3 regions of the Kocuria himachalensis genome follow, and region 2 is predicted to be linked to each of the others. Evidence: predicted binding sites of a transcription regulator. Region 2 holds the regulator's gene; each other region holds the start of a gene.
What was found. Region 2 encodes LexA, which represses DNA repair genes until DNA is damaged. Its sites were predicted from a motif close to TCGAACANNTGTTCGA; they were not measured.

Region 1 (7,170 bases), on a different contig from region 2:
CCGTAGGCGGTGGCCGAGAGCAGTGCGTTGACGTCGTACGTAGCCATGAGAACTCCTTCTTCTATTCTGCGAGGCAACGGTCTCCCCTGGAAGGGGGGCCCGCCGCGGACGATCTCCGCCGGGGTACGGGGTGCAGCTCGTCCGCTGTTATTAGTAACCATACTGGCAATCAGTTCACTGGCCAATGGCTTCACTGAGAGTGAAACTCCTGGATCCGAGCGGTTTTCCGGCTCATCATGAGCCGGTTCCCCGGAGGCCCGGCGGAGCTGCGGCGCGCACGGCCGCCGGGGTTGCCGGGTCGGTGAGGTCCCAGGCCTGCTCCGCGCTGAGGCTGATCCCGCGGGGCCCGGTGCGCCGCGTCCGCCCCCGCACCAGCAGCATCCGCGTGCCGAACAGGTGCTGTCCCGAGCGGGACTGGGCGTCGGAGAAGAAGGCGCAGTCCACCGTGCCCGTGCCGTCGTCGAGACTGACGAAGACCACCCGCCGGCCGCTGCGCATGGGAGGGGTCATGGTCGAGATCCGCACCCCCGCCACGAGCACCTCGGACCGGCTGCGCAGCTCCAGCAGCCGCTCCGCGGGCGTGACCCCGAGCTCGCGGAGCAGGGGCGCCCAGCTCTCCAGCAGGTGCGCCGAGACGTCCACCGCGAGCAGGTCCAGCTCGGTGCGGACCTTCTCCGCCAGGGTGGGCTCGGGGCGCTCCGCGGGCAGCGCCCGCAGCTCGAGGTCACCGAGCGGGAGGGACAGCTGCCCCTCGACCTCCCCGGCCGGCCGGCCGGGACGGCCGCTGTCCGCCCGGGCCCGCAGGGCGTGCACGAGGTCGGCGCGGGAGGCGGCGCCGCCGGAGCGGCGCAGCAGGCCGTCGAAGGCCCCGACGGCGGCGAGCCGCTCGAGGGTGCGCCGGGCGGGACGGGCCCGCTGCCGCAGGTCGGCGAGCGAGGCGTAGGGCTGCCCGGCCACGATCCGGCGGACCTCGGCCTGCGAGACCCCGTGGATCCCGGTGAGGGCCAGGCGCACGCCCAGGCGGGCGGGGTCGTCGTCGAGCCGCTCCACCCGGTAGTGCTCGTCGGAGCGGTTGACGTCCACGGGCAGGACGGGGATGCCCATCCGGCGAGCCTCCCCCACGAGCAGTCGCTTGGGGTACATCCCGGGATCGTGCTCCCACAGCCCCGCGAGGAACGCCTCCGGGTGGTGGGCCTTCAGCCACGCGGACTGGTAGGTGGGCACCGCGAACGCCGCGCCGTGGGCCTTGCAGAAGCCGAACGAGCCGAACGCCGCCAGGATCTCCCAGACCCGGTCCACGACGTCCAGCGGGTAGTCCCGCGCGCGGGCCCGCTCGCGGAAGAACTCCTCCACCTCGAGCTGGCGCTCGGAGCCCAGCCGGCGGCGCAGCTCGTCGGCCCGGGCGAGACCGCACCCGGTGAAGGTGTCGAGGATCCGCAGGACCTGCTCGTGGAAGACGGTCACACCGTGGGTCTCGGCGAGGATCGGGTCGAGGGCCGGGTGGATCGAGACGGGCGCGGACCAGCCGTGACGGTGCTCCAGGTAGGGGCGGACCATGTCCGAGTGCATGGGCCCGGGGCGGAACAGGGAGATGTCCACGATGAGGTCCCGGACGCTCGTGGGCGCCATCTTGCCGATGAGCTCGCGCTGGCCCGGGGACTCGATCTGGAAGCAGCCCAGGGTGTGGGTCGAGCGGATGAGCTCGAACGTCCTCCCGTCGTCCACGGGGATCGCCTCGAGGTCCAGGCGGGGCCGGCCCGGGTGGATGCGGGCCACCTCGTCCACGGCGTGGGCCAGCGCCGACTGCATCCGCACGCCGAGGATGTCGAGCTTGAGCATGCCCATCGGATCCATGTCGTGCTTGTCGAACTGGCTCATGGGCATCCCCGTCCCGCTGGACTGCACCGGGGTGCGGTCCAGGAGGCTCAGGTCCCCCAGGATCACCCCGCACGGGTGCATGGAGATGTGCCGGGGCAGCCGGTCCAGGCGCTCGGTGAGGTCCACGAGGAGGTCGAGCTGCTTCTCCTGGGCCACCTGCTCGGCGAAGTCCCGCAGCTCCGGCTGGCGGGCGATGGTCTCCCGCAGCGCCGAGGCCGGCAGGTGCCACAGCTGCTTGGCGGCACCGTCCACGGTCTCGGGATCGATGCCGAGCGCCAGCCCGGCGTCCCGGACGGCGCCGCGGGCCCGGTAGGCGTTCTGCATGCTCATGAGGCTCACCCGCTCGGGGCCGAAGCGCTCGAAGATCCGCCGGTAGACGCGGTGGCGCTCGGCCGACTCGACGTCGATGTCGATGTCCGGGAGGGTCGAGCGGTCGTTGGAGAGGAAGCGCTCGAAGAGCAGCTCGTGCTCGAGCGGGTCCACCTGGGAGACGTCGAGCAGGTAGTTGACGAGCGAGGACACCCCCGAGCCGCGGGCGGCGTGGCGGACCCCCAGCTCCCCGATCATCGTGGAGACCTCGGCCACGGTGAGGAAGTAGGAGGCGAAGCCGAGGTCCTCGATCACCCCGAGCTCCCGCTCCAGCCGGTCCCGCACGGCCCGCGTCGCGCGGCGGCCCGGGTAGCGGCGCCCCAGCCCCGCCTCGCACCGGGCCCGCAGCTCCGCCGGCGCCGGCCGCTCCAAGCCCAGCACGGAGGCCTCGGGCACCACCGGCCGCCCCCAGCCGCAGTCGGCGACCGGGTCCAGCCGGCACCGGTCGGCCACCCGCTGGGTGCCCGCCAGCAGGGCCGCGGCCCCGGCGGTGCCGAGGTCCGCGGCCCGGGCGATCTCCGCGGCGAGCGCGTGCATCTGCCGGGCCGACTTGAGCCAGCCCTGGCCGTTGGGCTGCAGCGGCTCCGGTGCCGCCGCCCACCGGGACGCCCCGGCCCGCCCGGTGCCTCCTCCCCTGCGGCCGGGCGCGTGCTCGGCGCGCGCGCCGAGGGTCTCGAGCGGGGTGAGGGCGCGGGCGGCGTCGAGGACGTCGGCGGTGGCGGCCTCGGCGGGGGTGGCGTAGCGCACCGCGTTGGTCAGCACGGGGCTCAGCCCCGCCTCGAGGGCGGCGCGCAGCATCCGGGCCGCGTGGGACGTGCTGCCCGCCGTGCCGGGGGCCGCCAGGTGCGATGCCACCTCCACGGCGAGCGCCGGCGCGGAAAGCAGGGCCCGCCACCGGGCCAGGGCGGCGCGTCCGGTGCGGTAGCGGCGGGCCGCGAGCTCCTGCCCGACGTCGGACGCGGGTCCGAGCAGCACGGTCAGGACCGGCTCCCCGTGCCGGGGTGCGCGTGCGGAGGCCGCGATCTCGGCGGCGGTCGCCCCTGGCGGGCCCTCCGTGGCGTGGGCGGTGGAGACGAGCCGGCACAGGGCGGCATAGCCCGCGCCGGCGGTGCCGCCGACCGCCAGGACCACCACGCGGCCGAGGGCGCGCTCGTGACCGGGGTCCAGCAGGGCGAGGTCGACCCCCAGCACCGGGTCGATGCCGTGCTCCCGGCATGCGCCCAGGTGCTTGATCGCCCCGTAGAGCCCGTCCCGGTCGGTGCAGGCGAGCACGTCCGCGCCGTCCGCCGCGGCGGCCGCCGCCAGGACGGCGGGCCGGCTGACCCCGAAGTGGGCGCTGAAGGCGGTGGCGACGTGCAGGTGCGGAAAGTTCACGCCCCCATTCGAATACCTGTTCGAATATTAAGTCAATTGCAAACCGCCGGGGAGGGCGGAACGGACGGGTTCGACTGCCCCGTGCTCCGCCCGGCCGCCGGGAGGCCCGGGGCGGTCCCGGCGCCGTCGGGCCGGGCTCCTCCGCGGACTGCCGGTGCTGCCGGACACCGCCGGCGGCACCGGCCGGCGGGTGTCATCCGCCGAGGCCCACGACGGCGATCATCACCGGGACGATGGTGACGATGAGGATCACCCCGAGGATGTCGAAGACGATGCCGGTGCGGATCATGCGGGTGATGGGCACCGCCCCGGTGCCGTAGACGATGGCGTTCTGCGGGGTGGAGACCGGCAGCATGAACCCGAACGAGGCGGCGAAGGTCGCGGCCATGGCGGGCACGAACGGGTCCACGCCCATGGCCTGGCACAGCGGGATGACGATCGGGACGATCACCGCGGCCGAGGCCGTGTTCGAGGTGGTCTCCGAGATCAGCACGGCCAGCACGGCCGAGAAGACGGTGATCGCCACGACGTTGGTGATGTTGAGGTTTTCCGAGGCCCCGGTGCCGATGGTCTCGGCCAGACCGGTGTCGGCGAGCAGGGAGCCGAAGATGATGCCGGTGCCGAAGAGGATGATCGTGCCCCAGTCGATCTTCGCGGCGTCGGACCAGGTCAGGGTCGCCTCACGCTTGGCCCAGTTGGTCGGGAGGATGAACAGCAGGGAGGCGCCGAGGACGGCGACGATGCCCTCGTCGAGGCGGTCGTCGAGGAAGATGTACGCGGCCGACTCCGTCCCGCCGAACAGGCTGGCGAAGGCCGGCAGCAGCCACAGGGTGACGGTGAATCCGAAGGCGATCAGGGTGTTCTTCTCCGCCCGGCCCATCTTCCCCTGTGCCTCGCGGTGCTCCCGGATGTAGTCCTCCACGCCCTCGATCTGCCGGATCTCGGGCTTGTTGAGCAGGAACATGATCACGGCGAGCACCACGAACATCGCCAGGCACACCGGGAAGGCGATGACCATCCACTGCGCGAAGGAGATCCGGGTGCCGGTGGCCTCCTCGATCAGGCCGCGGCCGATGAGGTTCGGCGGGGAGCCGACCGGGGTGAGCAGGCCGCCCACGGACGCGCCGTAGGCGAGCATCAGCAGCAGCGCCGCGCCGACGCGCAGGCGCAGCGGGTCGAAGTCGGCCTTCACCACCCCGCGGTCCTGCATCATCTCCGCGATCACGGCCAGGATGCCCAGGGCGGTGGGCATCAGCATCGCCACGGTGGCGGTGTTGGAGACGAAGGCCGAGAGGATGCAGGTGATCACGCCGAAGGCGACGATCACCCGGTACGTGGACCGGCCCACCCCGGGCAGGGAGAGCACCGCCAGGGCGAGCCGCTGGGCGATGCCGTGCTTGAGCATGGCCTGGGCCAGGATGAACGCCCCGATGAAGGTGAAGATCGTGGTGGACCCGAAGGGCGCCAGGACGTCCCCGGCCGGTGCGACCCCGAGGATGACCACGGCGGCCACGCCGATGAGACCACCGATCGGGATGGGCACGGGCTCGCAGATCCACAGGACGATCACGCCGAGCAGCACGGCGGCCAGCGTCTGCTGGGTCGGGTCCAGGTTCAGGGGCAGGAGGGCGAAGACGATCGCCACCGCCGGGGCGAGGAACAGCCCGGTGGTCTGGCGGGCGCGCTCGAACTTCTCCTCCCGCGGCGACAGCGTCTGCTCGCTGAGACTGCGGAAGGTCTTGCCGCCCAGGAGGGCGGCACGGACGTCGGTGGGACGGGGAGCACTCGGTGGGCCGCTCGGGGCCGGTTGCTGGGTCTGCACGGTCGTGGTCCTTCCTCGTCAGAGAGCACCACTGTGCGCTTGTGATGCGGGTCACGTCCAAGGCTTGTTGTCTACTACACCGATAGGAAGAAACAATGAGTCACGGAGCGCCCGGCAGGCCCTCTCCGCCACAGGCCCCCGGAGCCGAACAGGAGCGGAGCGGGGCGTGCGGGCGCGGCCCTCGAGCAGGGAGGCGAACATGGACGTCCGACAGCTGACGTACTTCCTGGCCGTGGTGGACCACGGCGGCTTCACCCGCGCCGCGGAGCAGCTGATCATCGCCCAGCCCTCCCTGTCCCAGACGATTAAGGGGCTCGAGCGCGAACTGGGGGTGCCGCTGTTCCACCGGATCGGGCGACGGGTGGTGCTCAGCGAGGCGGGCCAGGAGCTCGTGGGTCCGGCCCGGGTGGTGGTCCGGGACCTGGACGCCGCCCGGGCGGCCATCGACGACCTGAAGAAGGTGCGCAGCGGCCGCCTGGACGTGATCGCCATGCCGTCCCCGGGCATCGAACCGCTGACGTCGATGATCGCGGCCTACGCGCGGTCCCACCCCGCCGTGACCCTCGATGTCGCCGCGGCGTTCACCCCCGACGAGGTGGCCGACGCCGTGCGCACCGGCGGCGCGGAGATCGGGATCCTGGGCGCGGACCGGCCGTTCCGCTCCGCCGAGGTCGACGTGCTGCATCTGGAGCAGCAGCCCCTGGTGCTGATCGTGAACCCGCGGGCGGACGCCTTCGGCGACGACGACACCATCGGCCGGCAGGACCTGGCCGGGCACCGGGTGGTCGTCTCCCAGCGGGGATCGCTGATGCGCCGGCTGGTCGACGACGCCCTGGCCGGCGGGGTGCGGCTCGAGATCACCGCCGAGGTCGCCCACCGCACCTCGGTGCTGCCGTTGGTGCTGGCCGGGGTCGGCCACGCAGTGATGCCCTCGTCCTGGACCCCGCTGGCGCGCGCCGCCGGGCTGCGCGTGCTGGGCATCGAACCGGTCAGCGTGCTGCACGTGGCCGTGCTCAGCCGCCCTGCCCACCTCACCCCGGCGGCCCGGGCGTTCCTGGCGGTCGCCGCCGAGCACGCGAGCCGGCACCCCGACGACCACCCCCGGGCGCCGTAGAGGGCGCCGCCGGGCGTGCCGCGGAGCACGCCGTGGAAGACGCCGCGGAGCACGCCGCGGAGCGGACCATAGGGGGTTCCTATCTACGGGATGGGAATCCGGTCTTGGACCTGCCCGAAGCCGGGGCGTTCTACTGGTACCTGACACCGCGCTGCACTGCGGACACCAAGTGCTGCACTGCGGACACCAGGCAAGAGCACCCGAGAAGGAGAGCACCCCCATGGCCGAGCCCCAGGTCTTCAGCATCGCCTCGATCCCCGCCGACGGCGTCGGCAAGGAGGTCGTCGCCGCCGGGCGAACGGTCCTGGACGCGATGGCCGCCCAGTCCGGCGGGGCGTTCTCCTTCGACTGGACCGAGTTCCCCTGGGGCTCCGCGTACTACGCCCAGCACGGGGTCATGATGGACCCGGACGGGCTGGAGGACCTCAAGGGGTTCGATGCGATCTACTTCGGGGCCGTCGGCTGGGAGAACGTCCCGGACCACGTCAGCCTGTGGGGGCTGCGGCTGAACATCACCCAGAACTTCGACCAGTGGGCCAACATCCGCCCCGTGCGCTTCCTGCCGGGGGTGCAGTCCCCGCTGCGCAAGGCCGATCACACCGCCCTGGACTGG
Region 2 (7,545 bases):
AACTCGCCCAGCTCGAGTACCTGCTCCCGCGCCTGCGCGGCTGGGGCGAGTCCCTGTCCCGCCAGGCCGGCGGTCGTGCCGCCGCCGGTGAGGGCATCGGCTCCCGCGGCCCCGGTGAGACCAAGATCGAGCTGGACCGCCGCCGCATCCGCACCCGCATGGCCAAGCTGCGGCGCGAGATCGCCGCCATGAAGCCGGCGCGCGAGACCAAGCGGCTCAACCGCCGCCGCCACTCCGTGCCGTCGGTGGCGATCGCCGGCTACACCAACGCGGGCAAGTCCTCGCTGCTGAACCGGCTCACGGACGCCGGGGTGCTCGTGGAGAACGCCCTCTTCGCCACCCTGGACCCCACGGTCCGCCGCACGCAGACGCCGGACGGCATCGGCTACACGCTCTCGGACACGGTCGGCTTCGTCCGGTCGCTGCCCACGCAGCTCGTCGAGGCGTTCCGCTCCACCCTGGAGGAGGTCGCCGACTCCGACCTCATCCTGCACGTGGTGGACGCCTCCCACCCGGACCCGGAGGGCCAGATCCGCGCGGTGCGCCAGGTCTTCACGGACATCGACGCCCAGAACATCCCCGAGATCATCGTCCTGAACAAGGTGGACGCCGCCGACCCGTTCGTGGTCGAGCGGATCAAGCAGCGCGAGCGCAACGTCGTGGTGGTCTCGGCCCGCACGGGGGAGGGCATCGAGGAGCTCCGCCGGCGGATCAGCGAGTCCATCCCGCGCCCCGAGACGGTGCTGGACCTGATGGTGCCGTACCAGCGCGGCGACGTGGTCAGCCGGCTGCACGACTGGGACGCGGAGATCCTGCGCACCGAGCACCTGGCCGAGGGCACCCACCTGCTCGTGAAGGTCCGCGAGGACCTCGCGGCCGAGCTCGCGGAGTTCGCCCCCGAGCACGCTCCCGGCTTCGGCGCCGAGAGCGCCTGAGCGCGTGGCCGCCGCCCTCGTGGACGAGTCCGGGCACGACGTCTCGGGCGTGCGCCCGGAGACCCTGCCCGGAGCCAAGGACGCCCTGGCCCTGCTGGACACCGCCGTGACCGCGATGGGCGGACAGGTCCGGGACGGCCAGCGGCTGATGACCGCCAAGGTCGCCGAGGCCCTGGACCGGGGCCGGCACCTGCTGGTCCAGGCGGGGACCGGCACCGGCAAGTCCCTCGCGTACCTGGCCCCGCTCGTCGAGCACGCCCAGCGCTCGGACAAGCCGGTGGTCGTGGCCACCGCGACGCTGGCGCTGCAGTCGCAGATCGTGGGCCGGGACGTGCCGCGCCTGCTGGCCGCCCTCGAGGGCGAGCTCGAGCGCGACGTGGACGTGGCCCTGCTCAAGGGCCGCAGCAACTACGCCTGCCTGCACAAGATCGAGGGCGGCTACCCGTCCGACGACGACCCCGGCGCGCTCTTCGCGCTGCCCGACGCCGCCCCGCACCCGGGCGCTCCGCAGCCGGAGGCCGCCGAGCACCCCGGGCGGCTGGGCCAGGAGGTCCAGCGCCTGCGGGAGTGGGCCCGCGACACCGGGACCGGCGACCGGGACGAGGTGCTCCCGGGCGTCAGCGACCGCGCCTGGCGCCAGGTGTCGGTCACGGCCAAGGAGTGCCTGGGCCGCAGCTGCCCCCTGTTCGAGGAATGCTTCGCGGAGCTCGCCAAGCAGCGGGCCGGCGAGGCCGACATCGTCATCACCAACCACGCCCTGCTCGCGATCAACGCGTTCGAGGGCATCACCGTGCTGCCCGAGCACGACGTCGTGGTCATCGACGAGGCCCACGAGCTCCAGGACCGGGTGACGGGCGCCGTCACCGGCCAGCTCTCCGCGGCCATGGTGCGCTCGGCCGCCGCGTCCGCGCGCAAGCACACCTCCGCGAGCCCCGACTCCCTCACCGCAGGGGCCGCCAACCTCGAGGCCGCCCTGATGGGCGCTCCCGCCGAGCTGCTGCACCGCGGCCTCGGGGACGCCCAGGCGGCGGCCGTGGCCCAGATCCGGGACGCCGCCCGCACCGTCATGACCGAGTCCAAGGCCGGTCCCGGGGAGAAGGACGGGGATGCCGGCCGGCAGATGGCCCGCTCCCGGGTGAGCGACGTCCTCGACCTGGCCGAGCGGATCCTCGCCGCCGAGGAGCACCGCGAGGTGCTGTGGATCTCCCGGCAGGGCGGCTGGGAGCCCGGCCGCGGCTACGTGGCCGCGGAGGACACCGACCCGGCGACCCTGCACGTGGCGCCGCTCAGCGTGGCCGGCACCCTGCGGGAGGGGCTCTTCGACGGCCGCACCGTGGTCCTCACCTCGGCCACCCTGTCCGTCGGCTCGTCCTTCGACTCCGCCGCCGGTGCCCTCGGCCTGCGGGGCGAGGGCGCCCCGCGCTGGGAGGGCGTGGACGTCGGCAGCCCGTTCGACTACCCGAAGCAGGGCATCCTCTACCTCGCCAAGCACCTGGAGAAGCCCGGCCGCCGGCTCACGGAGGCCCAGCTCGACGAGATGCTGGCCCTGCTGGAGGCCTCCAAGGGCGGGGCCCTGGGGCTGTTCTCCTCCCGCCGGGCGGCGGAGGAGGCGGCCGAGGCCCTGCGCGAGCGCACCGACCTGCCGATCCTGTGCCAGGGGGAGTCCTCGCTCGCGGGACTCGTGCAGGAGTTCACCGACGACCCGTCCACGAGCCTGTTCGGCACGATGAGCCTGTGGCAGGGCGTCGACGTCCCGGGGGCCTCGTGCCGACTCGTGATGATCGACCGGATCCCCTTCCCGCGCCCGGACGACCCGCTGGCCAGCGCCCGCAGCCGCGCCGCGGAGCGGGCCGGCGGCAACGGGTTCATGTCCGTCTCCGCGACGTACGCGGCGATCCGTCTCGCCCAGGGAGCCGGACGGCTCATCCGCGCGGGCGGGGACCGGGGCGTCGTGGCGATCCTGGACTCCCGGATCGCGACCGCCCGCTACGGCGGGTTCCTCCGCGGGTCTTTGCCGCCGCTGTGGACCACCACGGACCGCTCGGTGGTGCTCGGGGCGCTGGAGCGCCTCTCCGTGGGCTGAGCGCGCTCGGGGCCCGTCCCGACCCCGGCCCGGACCCGGACGGCACTCGGGCCCTCCGCCGGCGGGGGAGGGCCCGGGCGCCGGGGCGTGCGGCGGCTCAGAGGCTGCGCAGCACCGAGACGACCTTGCCCATCACGGTGGCGTGGTCACCGAGGATCGGCTCGTAGCGCGTGTTCTGCGGCAACAGCCAGGTGTGGCCGTCCCGCTGGCGGAAGGTCTTGACCGTGGCCTCGTCGTCGAGCAGGGCCGCCACGATGTCACCGTTGTCGGCGGCGCTCTGCCGGCGCACCACCACCCAGTCGCCGTCGCAGATCGCGGCGTCGATCATCGAGTCGCCCTTGACGCGCAGCATGAACAGCTCGCCGTGGCCGACCAGCTGGCGGGGCAGCGCAAGGACGTCCTCGACGGACTGCTCGGCCGTGATCGGCCCGCCGGCGGCGATGTGGCCGACCAGGGGGACCATGGTCACGTCCGCCGAGGTGGACAGCTCGGCCACGGCGTCGTGGGCGGCGGGGCGCGCGGTGCGGCCGGTCGGCGCCGTCGCGACCTCGGGCGACGGTTCGGCGGACTCCGCCCCGGCGGTCCCGCGCAGCTGCAGGGGGGTGAGCACCTCCATGGCCCGCGGGCGCTTGGGGTCGCGGCGCAGGTAGCCCAGCTTCTCCAACTGGGAGAGCTGGTGGGTGACGCTCGAGAGGGAGGCCAGGCCCACGAGGTCCCCGATCTCGCGCATGGACGGCGGATAGCCGTGCTCGGCGATGGAGCGCTGGATGGCCTCGAGGATGGTGCGCTGGCGCACGCTGAGCCCGCGGCTGCGCGAGCGCGCCCCGGGGCGGGCTCCCCGGGTGCGGGGCTCCTCGGGGGTGGGGGGCTGGGCCATGGGAGCGTCGTCCTTTCCCGTCCGGCTGCTGGTGCCGCCGCCGGTCTGCGCGGTCCCGGTTCCGATGTCGGACCCGGGTGGTTCGATGGGTCCCGGTCGGAAGGCGCCGGGGGTTCGCAGCGCGCGCCGGCCGGAGGCCCGAACCTGTCCTCAGCCTAGGCGACACGCCGTGCGTGTTCAAACATATGTACGACCCGGTGTCGACAGGCTTCGCAGACACGTGCTAGACATGGGTCATCGGTATTCGAAAGTATGTTCGATCGAATGAACGCCCGCAGGGGCCGTCGACCGGACCGGTGTTCGAGATCGCCCGCTCTGTGCGGGAACGTCAAGGAGTTCATGTCATGAGTGCCAGTGCCACCCTCAGTGCCGTCGTCGCCCGCCGCCGGGAGCCCGCAGGATCCGACCGTGGCCTCGGCCGCGCGCTCCGGCGCGCCCGCCCTGCGCGCTCCGGCCCCCGCACCCCGCTGACCCTGACCCGCCGCGGCCGCCTGGTGTTCCTGGGACTGCCCGTCCTCGCCGGGTCGGCCGCCCTGGTCGTGCTGGCCGTGATCTTCCTCGTCCCCTCCACGGCCACGGCCACGAGCGAGCCCGTGCCGGGCTCCGGGACCGAGCAGACCACCGTGTTCCCCGGGCAGAGCCTGTGGGAGCTCGCCGTGGCCGCCGACCCGGACCGTGACCCCCGGGACGTCATGGACGAGATCGTGGAGCTCAATGACCTGGACAGCTCCGTGCTCGTGGCCGGCCAGCTCCTCGAGGTCCCGGCCGCCTGAACGGCCCGCCCCGGGCAGGGCGTCCCGGACCGGACGCCGGAGCTGCAGGACGGAGCAGGAAGCCGAACGGGGTCCCTGGGACGGCGCACCGGAGCGGAGCACTAAACTGTTCGGGTGACGCAGAACCTGGACCGACTCAACGCCCTCCCGCTCCGCGACGACCTGCGCGGCAAGACGCCGTACGGCGCCCCGCAGCTCGACGTCGCCGTGGCGCTCAACACCAACGAGAACACCCATCCGGTCCCGGCCGACGTGCACGCGGCGATCGTCCAGGAGGTCACCGAGGCGGCCTGGGCCCTCAACCGGTACCCGGACCGCGAGTTCACCGCCCTGCGCGAGGAGCTCGCCGCGTACCTCGGCCACGGGCTGGGGCCTGGGAACCTCTGGGCGGCCAACGGCTCGAACGAGATCCTGCAGCAGATCCTGCAGGCCTTCGGTGGGCCCGGCCGCACGCTGCTCACCTTCGTCCCCACCTACTCGATGTACCCGCTGCTGGCCTCCGGGACGCACACCGGCTTCGTCGCGGGGGAGCGCGCGGCGGACTTCGGCCTGTCCGCCGGGTCCGCGGCCGAACAGGTGCGCCGGCACCGCCCGGACGTGGTCTTCCTCTGCTCGCCCAACAACCCGACGGGCACGGCGCTGGGCGCGGACGTGGTCACCGCGGTGTACGAGGCGGGGGAGGAGTTCCGCACCGTCGTGGTGGTCGACGAGGCGTACGCCGAGTTCTCCCACGGCGGCACCCCCACCGCGCTCACGCTGCTGGAGGGCCGGCCCCGCCTGATCGTCTCCCGCACCATGAGCAAGGCGTTCGCGCTCGCCGGCGCCCGCCTGGGCTACTTCGCGGCGGCGCCCGAGGTCGCCGACGCCGTGCGCCTCGTCCGGCTGCCGTACCACCTCTCGGCCGTCACCCAGGCCACGGCCCTGGCGGCGCTGCGCCACTCCGGGTCGCTGCTGGCCAACGTGGAGGACATCAAGATGCAGCGCGACCGGATCGTCGACGAGCTCAAGCGGCTCGGGCTCCAGCCCTCCGAGTCGGACTCCAACTTCGTGTTCTTCGGCGGCATGGAGGACTCCCGTGCCATGTGGGAGGCGCTGCTGGCGGACGGGGTGCTCGTGCGGGACGTCGGGATCCCCGGCCACCTGCGCGTCACCGCCGGCACCGCGGAGGAGACCACCGCCTTCCTGGCCAGCATGGAGCGGATCGTCTCCGGCGGCTGAGGGGCCGGGGTCTCCCCGACCCGGATAGCATGGAAGCAGACCACCACCACCGGGCCCGGGGCGCCGCCGCGCGGCCCGGACCGGACCACCCGCGGCCCGCCGACGGCAGTGCCGCGCCCGCGAGGAGTTCCCACCGAATGAGCGACCAGACCACCACCCGTGCGCCCCGCCGCGCCGCCCTGGAGCGGCGCACGAGCGAGTCCACGGTGTCCGTCGAGATCGACCTCGACGGCACCGGCGAGAACGACATCGCCACCTCCGTGCCGTTCTACGACCACATGCTGACCGCGCTGTCCAAGCACTCCCTGATCGACATGCGGATCCGGGCGACCGGGGACACCCACATCGACGTCCACCACACCGTCGAGGACACCGCGATCGTCCTCGGGGACGCCCTGCGCCAGGCGCTGGGCGAGAAGGCCGGGATCCGCCGCTTCGGCGAGGCCACCGTCCCGCTGGACGAGGCCCTGGCCAACGCCGTGGTCGACATCTCCGGCCGGCCCTACGTGGTCCACACCGGTGAGCCCGAGGGGCAGCAGTACCACCTCATCGGCGGGCACTTCACCGGCTCCATGGTCCAGCACGTCTTCGAGTCCCTGGCCCACCACGCCGGCATCTGCCTGCACGTCACGCTGCTGGCGGGCCGGGACCCGCACCACATCGCCGAGGCCCAGTTCAAGGCCGTGGCGCGCGCCCTCCGCCAGGCCGTGGAGCCCGACCCCCGGGTCCGCGGGATCCCGTCCACGAAGGGGGCCCTGTGAGCACCGACGGCACCGCCACGACGGACGGCGGCGCCCGGCCCACCGTCACGGTCCTCGACTACGGCGCCGGCAACGTGCGCTCGGCCGTGCGCGCCCTCGAGGCCGCCGGCGCGGACGTGGTGCTCAGCGCCGACCCCGAGGCGGTGCTCGACGCCGACGGCCTCGTGGTCCCCGGCGTCGGCGCGTTCGCCGCCGTGATGGACGGGCTGCGCTCCGTGGACGGGCTGCGCCTCATCGGCCGCCGCCTGGCCGGCGGCCGCCCCGTGCTGGGCATCTGCGTGGGCCTGCAGGTCCTCTTCGACTCCGGGGTGGAGCACGGCCGGGAGACCGAGGGCATGGGCGAGTGGCCCGGCGTCGTCGAACGGCTGAAGGCCGACGTGGTCCCGCACATGGGCTGGAACACCGTGGAGCCGCCCGAGGGCAGCGTCCTGTTCCGGGGCATCGAGGACCAGCGGTTCTACTTCGTGCACTCCTACGGGGTGCAGGAGTGGGACTTCCCGCAGAGCATCCAGAAGATGCAGCCGCCGCAGGTCACCTGGTCCGACCACGGCGGGCGCTTCATCGCGGCCGTGGAGAACGGGGCCCTGTGCGCCACGCAGTTCCACCCGGAGAAGTCCTCCGAGGCCGGCATCCAGCTGCTGCGCAACTGGCTCGGCACCCTGCCGCGCACCGGACGCCTCGACCACCTGAAGGCCGGTGACCCCCTGGGCGGGGACGCCCTGGCCGGCCGCCCGACCCTCGAGAGCCAGGACGGCCCCGCGTGAGCTACGCCGTCGTCGTCATGGTGTTCGGGGCGTTCGTCGCCGGCGGCGCCATCTCCTTCCACCAGCAGCACAAGCCGCGCTGGACCGTCGTCCTCCTGGCCCTGACTGCCGCGGGCCTGATCGGCTACGGCTGG
Region 3 (7,545 bases), on a different contig from region 2:
GCCCTCGAGGAACCGCTGCCGCTGCTCCTTGGCCGGCCACTCGGGGGCGACGGCCCGCTCGTTGAGCTTCTGCCCGCTGCCCAGGGCGGTCCAGATCCGGCCGGGGAACATGCGGGCGAGGGTGGCCGTGGCCTGGGCGGTGACCACGGGGTGGTAGCGCCGGCCCGGGGCGTGCACGAACCCGAACGGCAGGTCCGTGGTGGCCAGGGCGGCGCCCAGCCAGGACAGGGCGAACCCTGAGTGGCCCTGGTGCGGTGACCACGGCTCGAGGTGGTCCGAGCACATGGCGGCGCCGAAGCCGGCCTGCTGGGCGTGCCCGACGTCGCGCAGCAGCTGCTCGGGAGGGATCTGCTCGTGGGAGGCGTGGAAGCCGATCGTCGCCATGGGGTCCTCCGGTCGAGAGCGGGAACAGGACAGTGGGATCAGGACAGCAGGACCGAGTGGGACGGGTGCCGCGGACCGGGTCAGCCGGCCACCGCCCGGAGGTCCTCGGCGGGGGTGCAGACGTTGCGCAGCTCGCCGATGCCTTCGATCTCGGTGACGACCTCCTGGCCGTCGCGCAACCAGATCCGGCGGGGCTTCTGGGCCAGGCCCACGCCGGCGGGAGTGCCGCAGGCCACGAGGTCCCCGGGCTCGAGGGTCAGGAACCGGCTGAGGTACTCGACCAGCTCCACGGCGGAGAAGATCATCCGGTCGGTGCCGGAGTCCTGGTGCCGCACGCCGTCCACGGTGCAGCGGATCGCCAGCCCCGCCTCGGGATCGATCTCGTCGGGGGTCACCACCACGGGACCCACCGGGGTGGTGCGGTCGAAGTTCTTGCCCTGGAACCACTCGGAGGTCCGGCCCTGCCAGTCCCGCACCGAGATGTCGTTCATGATGGTGTACCCGGCGATCGCGGCCCGTGCCTGCTCGGGCGTGGCGTGGCGCAGGGGCGAGCCGATCACCACGGTGAGCTCGGCCTCCCAGTCGATCTTCTCCGACTCCTCCGGCATGGCGATGGGGTCGGTGGGGCCGATGAGCGCGGTGGCGTACTTCGCGAAGATCGTGGGGTGCTTCGGGATCTCCTGGCCGACCTCCTCCGCGTGGTCGTAGAAGTTCAACCCGGCGCACAGGATCTTGCCCGGGCGCAGGACGGGGGTCGCCAGGTCCTCCGGGGCCGGCGCGGGGCCCGGCTCCCCCGGCAGCCGCAGGTCGCCCCCGGCGAGGAGGGCCCCGACGTCGGGCACGGGGAGGTAGACGGTCCGCCCGTCCTCCTGCCGGAAGGCCTGGGTGGTGCCGTCGCGTCGCACGGTGCCGAGTCTCACGGGTGCTTCCTCACGTTCTGCGGTGCGGTCTCCGCCTCCGATCCTATGCACCCGCGGCGGGCCCGTGCACAGCGGCGGACCTACGCACAGCGCACCACCCGGATGCCCGAGGCGCTCGTGGCCGCGAGCAGCCGCCAGCGCCCGGTGTCGAGGGTGTGGACGAGCTCGAGGGTCAGCAGCTCGGAGCGGGTGTTCAGCTGGACCTGGACCCGCCACATCTGCTGGTCCACCGCCCCGATCCCGCGGTCCTTGGGCAGCCGCGCGTCCTCGGACCACCAGGCGCGGCGCTCGTACCAGCGCACCGGGTCCTGGGCCACCAGGTAGTTCCGCCCGCGCCAGCGCACACCCACCGGCACCCCCTCCGTGTCGCAGTCCACGTCGACGCTCTCCGTCAGGAAACCCACGACGGCTCCTCTCTCCCTCGGCCCGGCGCCCGTCCCGCGGTGCGCCCTGTCCCCTGGAAGCTAGAACATCTGTACGACACGCTAACCCCTGAGGGCACCGGAACGGAACAGGTGCTCCCCTGGAACCATCGCTCCGGCCAGCGCGTTCACTTTTGCGACCACGAGGGGGGAAGCATGGACAACCCCAGCGAAATGGATACGCTGAATGCACGGAGGGCCTGCCCTGCGCGGCCCGCCCGGACGTCCCCTGTCCCTCGTCCGCCCCGCCGGAGCAGCCGGCGTCGACCTCACGGAGGCCTCCCATGACCGGAACCATCACGCTGATCGCCCACACCGCGGCGAACACCAAAACACCCGCGGTGAACCTGCGTCCGGCCGGCCCGGAGGACGCCGAGAGCCTCGCCCAGCTCTACTACTCCTCCTACGAGCAGGGCGGGGTCTCCAGCCTGGAGGAGGCCCGCCAGGTGATCCGGGGCGTCTTCGACGGGGAGTACGGGCCCTTCCTCCCCGACGCCTCGCCGGTGGTGGTCGACGACGACGGGACGGTGGTGGCCGCCGCGCTCGTGCTGTCCCGGCGGACCGGCGAGGACCTCCCCGACGTCCCCTACATCTTCGAGCTGTTCACGGCGGCCTCCCGCCGCCGCCAGGGCCTGGCCGAGCAGCTCGTGCGCTGCGCCATGAGCACCCTCTACGACAACGGCTACGACCAGGTCAGCCTGCGGATCGACGAGGACAACGCGGCGGCGCTCGCGCTCTACCTGACGCTCGACTTCAACCGCTGGGTCCCCGAGACGGACTACGTCTGAGCCCGGCGGACGCTCCGGACCGGGGGGACGCCGGAGGAGACGCCGGAAGGAACGGCACGAAGAAGACCCGGCAGCAGGCCAGGAAAAAGGGCATAGAGATGGCCACAGAGAAGGCCCGGGACCCGCGGTGCGGGTTCCGGGCCTTTCCCACGGCGTCCCCCGTGGCCCGGTCAGAGCATGAACTCCTCTCGGACGGGGGGCTCGACGGCGATGTCGACGAACCGCGCCCAGCGGCAGCGCACCGCCACGAGCCGGGTGCTGGTCTTGCCCGTGGCACCCGGGTGCCGGGACTCCAGCACCTCACCGGCGTCCCGCGCGGCCGGCCCCTCGAGCACGGCGGCCTCGCCCTCGAGCTGGAACTCCTGACCCGTCCCGGAGACCACCACCAGGGAGACGCGGGGGTCCGCGAGGAGGTTGGCGTACTTGCGGCTGCGCTCGTTCGTGCCGAAGACCAGCCGCCCGTCCCCGAGGGCCGCGAGGTTGATCCACGCGGACTCGGGGCAGCCGGCGCCGCTGCTGGTCGCCACGACCCCGCCGCCGTGGGCGCGGACGAAGTCGGTGACCCGGTCGACGGGCTCCCGGGGGCTCAGAACAGGCTCCGCTGCGGCACCACGAGCTCCGGGGAGTTGTTGCGCACGCTGCCGACCGCCGGGTCCACCGGGTCGAGCACCCAGCGGGCGGCCGTCCGGTGCGCCTCGGCCCGGACCAGGTCCACGAGCTGCGAAGCGTCCTCCTCCCCCGGGCGCAGCCAGTCCCCGACGTGCTCGGGCGCCAGCGGGATCGGCATCCGGTCGTGCAGACCGTGCAGCTCCGTGAGCACGGGGTGCTCGTCGGAGGGCTCCGGGGAGTCGGTGGTGAGGATGGAGCAGGACAGCAGCCAGCTGCTCCCGCCGCCGTCCTTGCCGGGCTGCAGGGCCGCGGAGCGCAGCTCGGTGCCCTCGGGCACCCGCCACCACTCGTAGATCCCGGCGAACCAGATGGTCTCCTCCGGGTCGGCCGGGTGGACGTAGTAGGGCTGCTTGCGCCCGCCCTTGCCTGCGCCGGGCTCCTTCTTCCACTCGTAGTAGCCGTTGGCCGGGACCGCGCACCGGCGGGCGCGGACCGCCTTGCGGAAGGACGGCTTCTCGAGGACGGTCTCCGACCGGGCGTTGAACATCTTCGACCCGACCGCCGGGTCCTTGGCCCAGCCCGGGACCAGTCCCCAGCGGGCGACGTGCAGCTCGCGGACCAGCTCCCCGTCGTCGTCCCCGCCCCTCAGGCGCTCGAGGACGATCGGCACGTCGGTGGTGGGCGCGGTGTTCCAGTTGGCCCGCAGCCGCTCGGAGTCGGCGGTGTCGCCGAGGCTCTCGTCCGGGACGGCCCCGGTCTCGGCCACGAGGTCGCCCACGGCCCGGGCGATGACATAGCGTCCGCACATCTGCTGTCTCCTCGGTCTGCCCGGCCCGCGGCCGGGGCTCAGTCGGTGAGCGGCCCGTACCCCAGGTACTGGGAGTACATGCCGTACACCTTGCGGATCCCGCGCTCGACGTCGGCCACGGTGGTGCCCGGGCGCAGGTCGTCGACGGCCCCCGCGGTGGCGGGGTCCCAGTCCAGGTCGAGGGCGGCGTAGACGTCGGTGAGCACCGAGCGGATGGGCTCGGACTGCTCGACCACCAGCACGGTGCTGAAGTACCAGGCGCCCGCGACCACCCGCTGGGCGGTCCCGGCCAGCTTCACCTTCGCGCCCGGGATCGGAGTCGACGCCGGGTGCGTCCCGTGCACGCTGTGCTCGCCGGCGCAGTACTCGCCCGGGATCTCGCCGACGTCGGCCTCGACCTCGAGCTCCTCCAGGGCGGCCACGATCATGTCGCCGAAGAGGCGGTAGCGGTCCTGGATGCCCGAGGTGGGGTCCTCGGCGGCCTCGAGGTGGTCGATGATCAGGCACCCGCCGTGGTAGGCCGCGGCACGGCCGCCCACCTTGCGGACCAGGGGCTCGAACCCGCTCTCGCGGGCGGCCCGGGCTGCGTCGGCGAAGCCGGGGCGCAGCTCGTCCCGGCGGCCGAAGGCGACCGTGGGGGCCGGTTCGTAGAGGCGCAGGACGGGCCCGCTGCGCCGCACGTCGGCGAGGAGGGTCATGGCGCTCTCGTAGTCCTGCTGGGCGCCCAGGGACTCGCGCTGGCGGAGAAGTTTCATGCTGGTCCCAGTCTAGTGGCGGATCCGGACGGTGCTGCGGCGGGTCACGACCGGGCGATCCCGCTGCCGCGGAACCACCGACCCAGGGCCAGGGCGCTGAGCTCCACCTTCTCGGCCCACGCGACCGCCTCCTCGTCGGCGGCGTCGGAGACGTGCTTGACCATCCGCAGCGGCACGCCGAGGTGCCGGCAGGCCACCGCGATCGCCCAGCCCTCCATGTCCACGAGGTCCGCCCGGGCGGCCAGGGCGTCCCGGGCGGGTCCGCCGGCCACGAAGGAGTCCCCGGTGGCGAGCACGGGCCCGTCGCCGCCGAGCTCGATGACGTTGTCCACGGGGATCCCGGCCGCGCGCAGGAGTTCCTCGTCCACGTCCCGGTTGATGATCCGGGAGGGCTCGAGCACCCCGGTCAGCCCGTGCCTCAGGGCGCCGGCGCTGCCGATGTTGAGCACCGTCAGCTCCGCCCGGCGCGCGGGGTCCGGGCAGCGGGTCAGGACCGCCTCGGTGGTGCGCACCGCCGCGGCCGACATCCCGACGCCGGTCAGGACCAGGTCGATGTCCTCCGGGAAGTACTTGGTCTCCAGGGGATGGGCGGCGAGAACGAGCAGCTGTGGCACCCCGTCACTCTATCCGCCCGCTCCGGCAGCCGGGCACTCAGCGCGGGCGGCCGGTGAACAGCGCGGCGAGCCGCCGGTCGGACTCCGCCTGGGCGTCGAGGTCGTGCGCGCCGCCCGTCACGAGCAGCTCGTCCGCCCCGGTCCGCGAGAGCAGTCGTTCCAGCTGGTCCCGGACCTCCGGGGCCGTGCCGTGGACGGAGGACATGAGGGTCTCCTCCACGAGGGCCCGCTCCCGGGCCGTGAGCCCGTCCGGCTCCGCGGACCGCGCGGGTGCCAGGGGCGGGAACTCGCCCCGGGTGCGGGACGCGGCGAGGGCGCGGGCCTCGGGCAGCAGCAGATCGCGGGCGGCCGCACGAGTCCGCGCCACCGCGACGTTCGCCGACACCACCACGTAGGGGTGCGGCCACCACGACGACGGGCGGAACCGCGCGCGGTACCGCTCGAGCACCGCGGCGCCGCCGCCGGGGCCCTCGCGGGAGAGCGCCGGGCCGCCGAGCACCACGGCGAGTCCCGACCGGGCCGCGGTCTCCACCCCGGCCCCGGTCGCCAGGACGAACACCGGTGTCGCGGCGTGGTTGCGGGGCCGGGCGGTCACGGGGGCCGTGCCGGAGAGGTGGGCGAGCAGCTCCGCGAGGTCGTCCCCGAAGCGGTCCGCGGCCTCCTTGCCGGTGCGCAGCGCGTCCCGGACCGCGGCGGTGAAGCCGAGGGACCGGCCCACGCCGAGGTCGATCCGCCCGGGATGCAGGGCCTCGAGGGTGGCGGCCTGCTCGGCGACCACGAGGGGCTGGTGGTTGGGGAGCATGATCCCGCCGGAGCCGATCCTGAGGCGGTGGGTCCGGGCGGCCAGGGCGGCCATCAGCACCGCCGGCGCGGACCCGGCGATCCCGGGCACCGCGTGGTGCTCGGCCACCCAGAACCGGTGGTAGCCCAGTTCCTCCGCGCGCTCGGCCCGCTCCAGGACGCGGGCGAGATCCTCGGCCTCCGTGGAGCCGTCCCGGGAGTTGGCGCGGTCGAGGAGGGAGAGCGGAACGTCGGAGAGGGCCATGGTGCGCACAACCCGGGCGGCGGGGGAAGCATTCCGGGCGGCCGCCGCCCGTGGTGGCCACGGACGGAGCCCGGGGCGGCTGGGACCGACGCACGGAACGGCCAGGCCCGGAGCCCGGGGTGGACAGCACCGCCGCTCGGGTGGGCGGGGCCGGAGCTCCCGGACGGCTAGGGCCGGCGCCGGACCTGGATCCGCCCGTCCTCGACGCGGGTCTCGTAGGCGGGCTGCGAGGTGGTCGCCGGTCCGCGGACGACGGCGCCGTCCGCGAGCCGGAAGGTGCTGCCGTGCCAGGGACAGGTGACGCACCCGCCGTCGATCGTCCCCTCCTCGAGCGGGCCGCCCATGTGGCTGCAGACGCTGTCGAGGGCCTCGATCCGGTTCCCGTCGCGGACGAGCAGCACCGAGACGCCGCCGGCCGGCACCCGGCGGTGCCCGCCGGCGGCGAGGTCGGCGTCGGCCAGGACGTCGGTCCACCGCCGTGGGCCACGGCGCCAGGCGGTGCGGTTGACGTTGACGCCCCGCACGAAGACGAGGTGGCCGCCCAGGTAGCCCCCGCCCGTGACACAGCCGTAGCCGGCCAGCGCGAGGGCCTTGCCGGCACCGCGCCGGCCCCGGAGCCGGGCGGCGAGCGAGGCCGTGTAGAACGTCAGGGCCACGCTGTTGGCGGTGGCGTGCACCAGGCCGATCCGCCGGTCGGCGCCCTGGGTGTCGGACCAGTCGCTGAGCCCGGTCGCAGCCGTGGGGACGGCGGCGGCCAGCCCCGCGACCACGAGCACGTCGGCGGCGCGGGCCGTGCTGGGGCCGCCGGCCAGGTCCAGCACCGCCGCCATGGTCCACGCGCCGATCGGGACGTCGGTGAGGAGGGGGTGCAGCGGGTGCCCGATCACGGTGCCGCTCAGCACGTTGCGCACCGGCGCGGGCCGCACCGCCCGGCCCACGGCGCGGGCCAGGGGCTCGGCCACCCGGTCCAGTGCCTTCCACGTCTCCATGCGGGCCACCAGGTCCTCGAGCTGTTTCATGACCGCCTCCTCAGCGCCGGGGCGGTCAGTGTCCCACTCCGCCCCGGGCGGGACAAGGACGTCCTGGAGTGTGAAGACCGGCGGCACCGGGAGCGGCTCAGCCGGCGCGGTCGAGGGCCTCCTCGGCGGCGACCCAGCCGAGCATGGCGCACTTGACGCGGGCCACGAACCGGGAGACCCC

Region 1: ACYVM4_RS16930 (DNA polymerase III subunit alpha) is a predicted target of LexA. The motif match lies at 3,630-3,645, and genes of this name have one in related genera.
Region 3: ACYVM4_RS16895 (DUF6504 family protein) is a predicted target of LexA. The motif match lies at 1,770-1,785, and genes of this name have one in related genera.

What each region holds. Positions count from the first base shown of each region.
Region 1 is NZ_BAAGPL010000024.1:155,005-162,174, reverse strand. It holds gene ACYVM4_RS16935 (DUF2382 domain-containing protein) at 1-47, opposite strand, end outside; gene ACYVM4_RS16930 (DNA polymerase III subunit alpha) at 235-3,621, opposite strand; gene ACYVM4_RS16925 (SLC13 family permease) at 3,815-5,443, opposite strand; gene ACYVM4_RS16920 (LysR family transcriptional regulator) at 5,643-6,557, shown strand; gene ACYVM4_RS16915 (tartrate dehydrogenase) at 6,778-7,170, shown strand, end outside.
Region 2 is NZ_BAAGPL010000015.1:34,151-41,695, reverse strand. It holds gene hflX (GTPase HflX) at 1-935, shown strand, start outside; gene ACYVM4_RS09450 (ATP-dependent DNA helicase) at 940-3,018, shown strand; gene lexA (transcriptional repressor LexA) at 3,116-3,895, opposite strand; gene ACYVM4_RS09440 (LysM peptidoglycan-binding domain-containing protein) at 4,240-4,668, shown strand; gene ACYVM4_RS09435 (histidinol-phosphate transaminase) at 4,783-5,886, shown strand; gene hisB (imidazoleglycerol-phosphate dehydratase HisB) at 6,024-6,647, shown strand; gene hisH (imidazole glycerol phosphate synthase subunit HisH) at 6,644-7,411, shown strand; gene ACYVM4_RS09420 (hypothetical protein) at 7,408-7,545, shown strand, end outside.
Region 3 is NZ_BAAGPL010000024.1:145,278-152,822, reverse strand. It holds gene ACYVM4_RS16905 (TIGR03885 family FMN-dependent LLM class oxidoreductase) at 1-384, opposite strand, end outside; gene ACYVM4_RS16900 (fumarylacetoacetate hydrolase family protein) at 465-1,304, opposite strand; gene ACYVM4_RS16895 (DUF6504 family protein) at 1,385-1,708, opposite strand; gene ACYVM4_RS16890 (GNAT family N-acetyltransferase) at 2,011-2,514, shown strand; gene ACYVM4_RS16885 (pyridoxamine 5'-phosphate oxidase family protein) at 2,685-3,104, opposite strand; gene ACYVM4_RS16880 (SOS response-associated peptidase) at 3,101-3,931, opposite strand; gene ACYVM4_RS16875 (lipoate--protein ligase family protein) at 3,970-4,686, opposite strand; gene ACYVM4_RS16870 (nucleosidase) at 4,731-5,300, opposite strand; gene ACYVM4_RS16865 (MsnO8 family LLM class oxidoreductase) at 5,338-6,345, opposite strand; gene ACYVM4_RS16860 (Rieske (2Fe-2S) protein) at 6,513-7,364, opposite strand; gene sufU (Fe-S cluster assembly sulfur transfer protein SufU) at 7,462-7,545, opposite strand, start outside.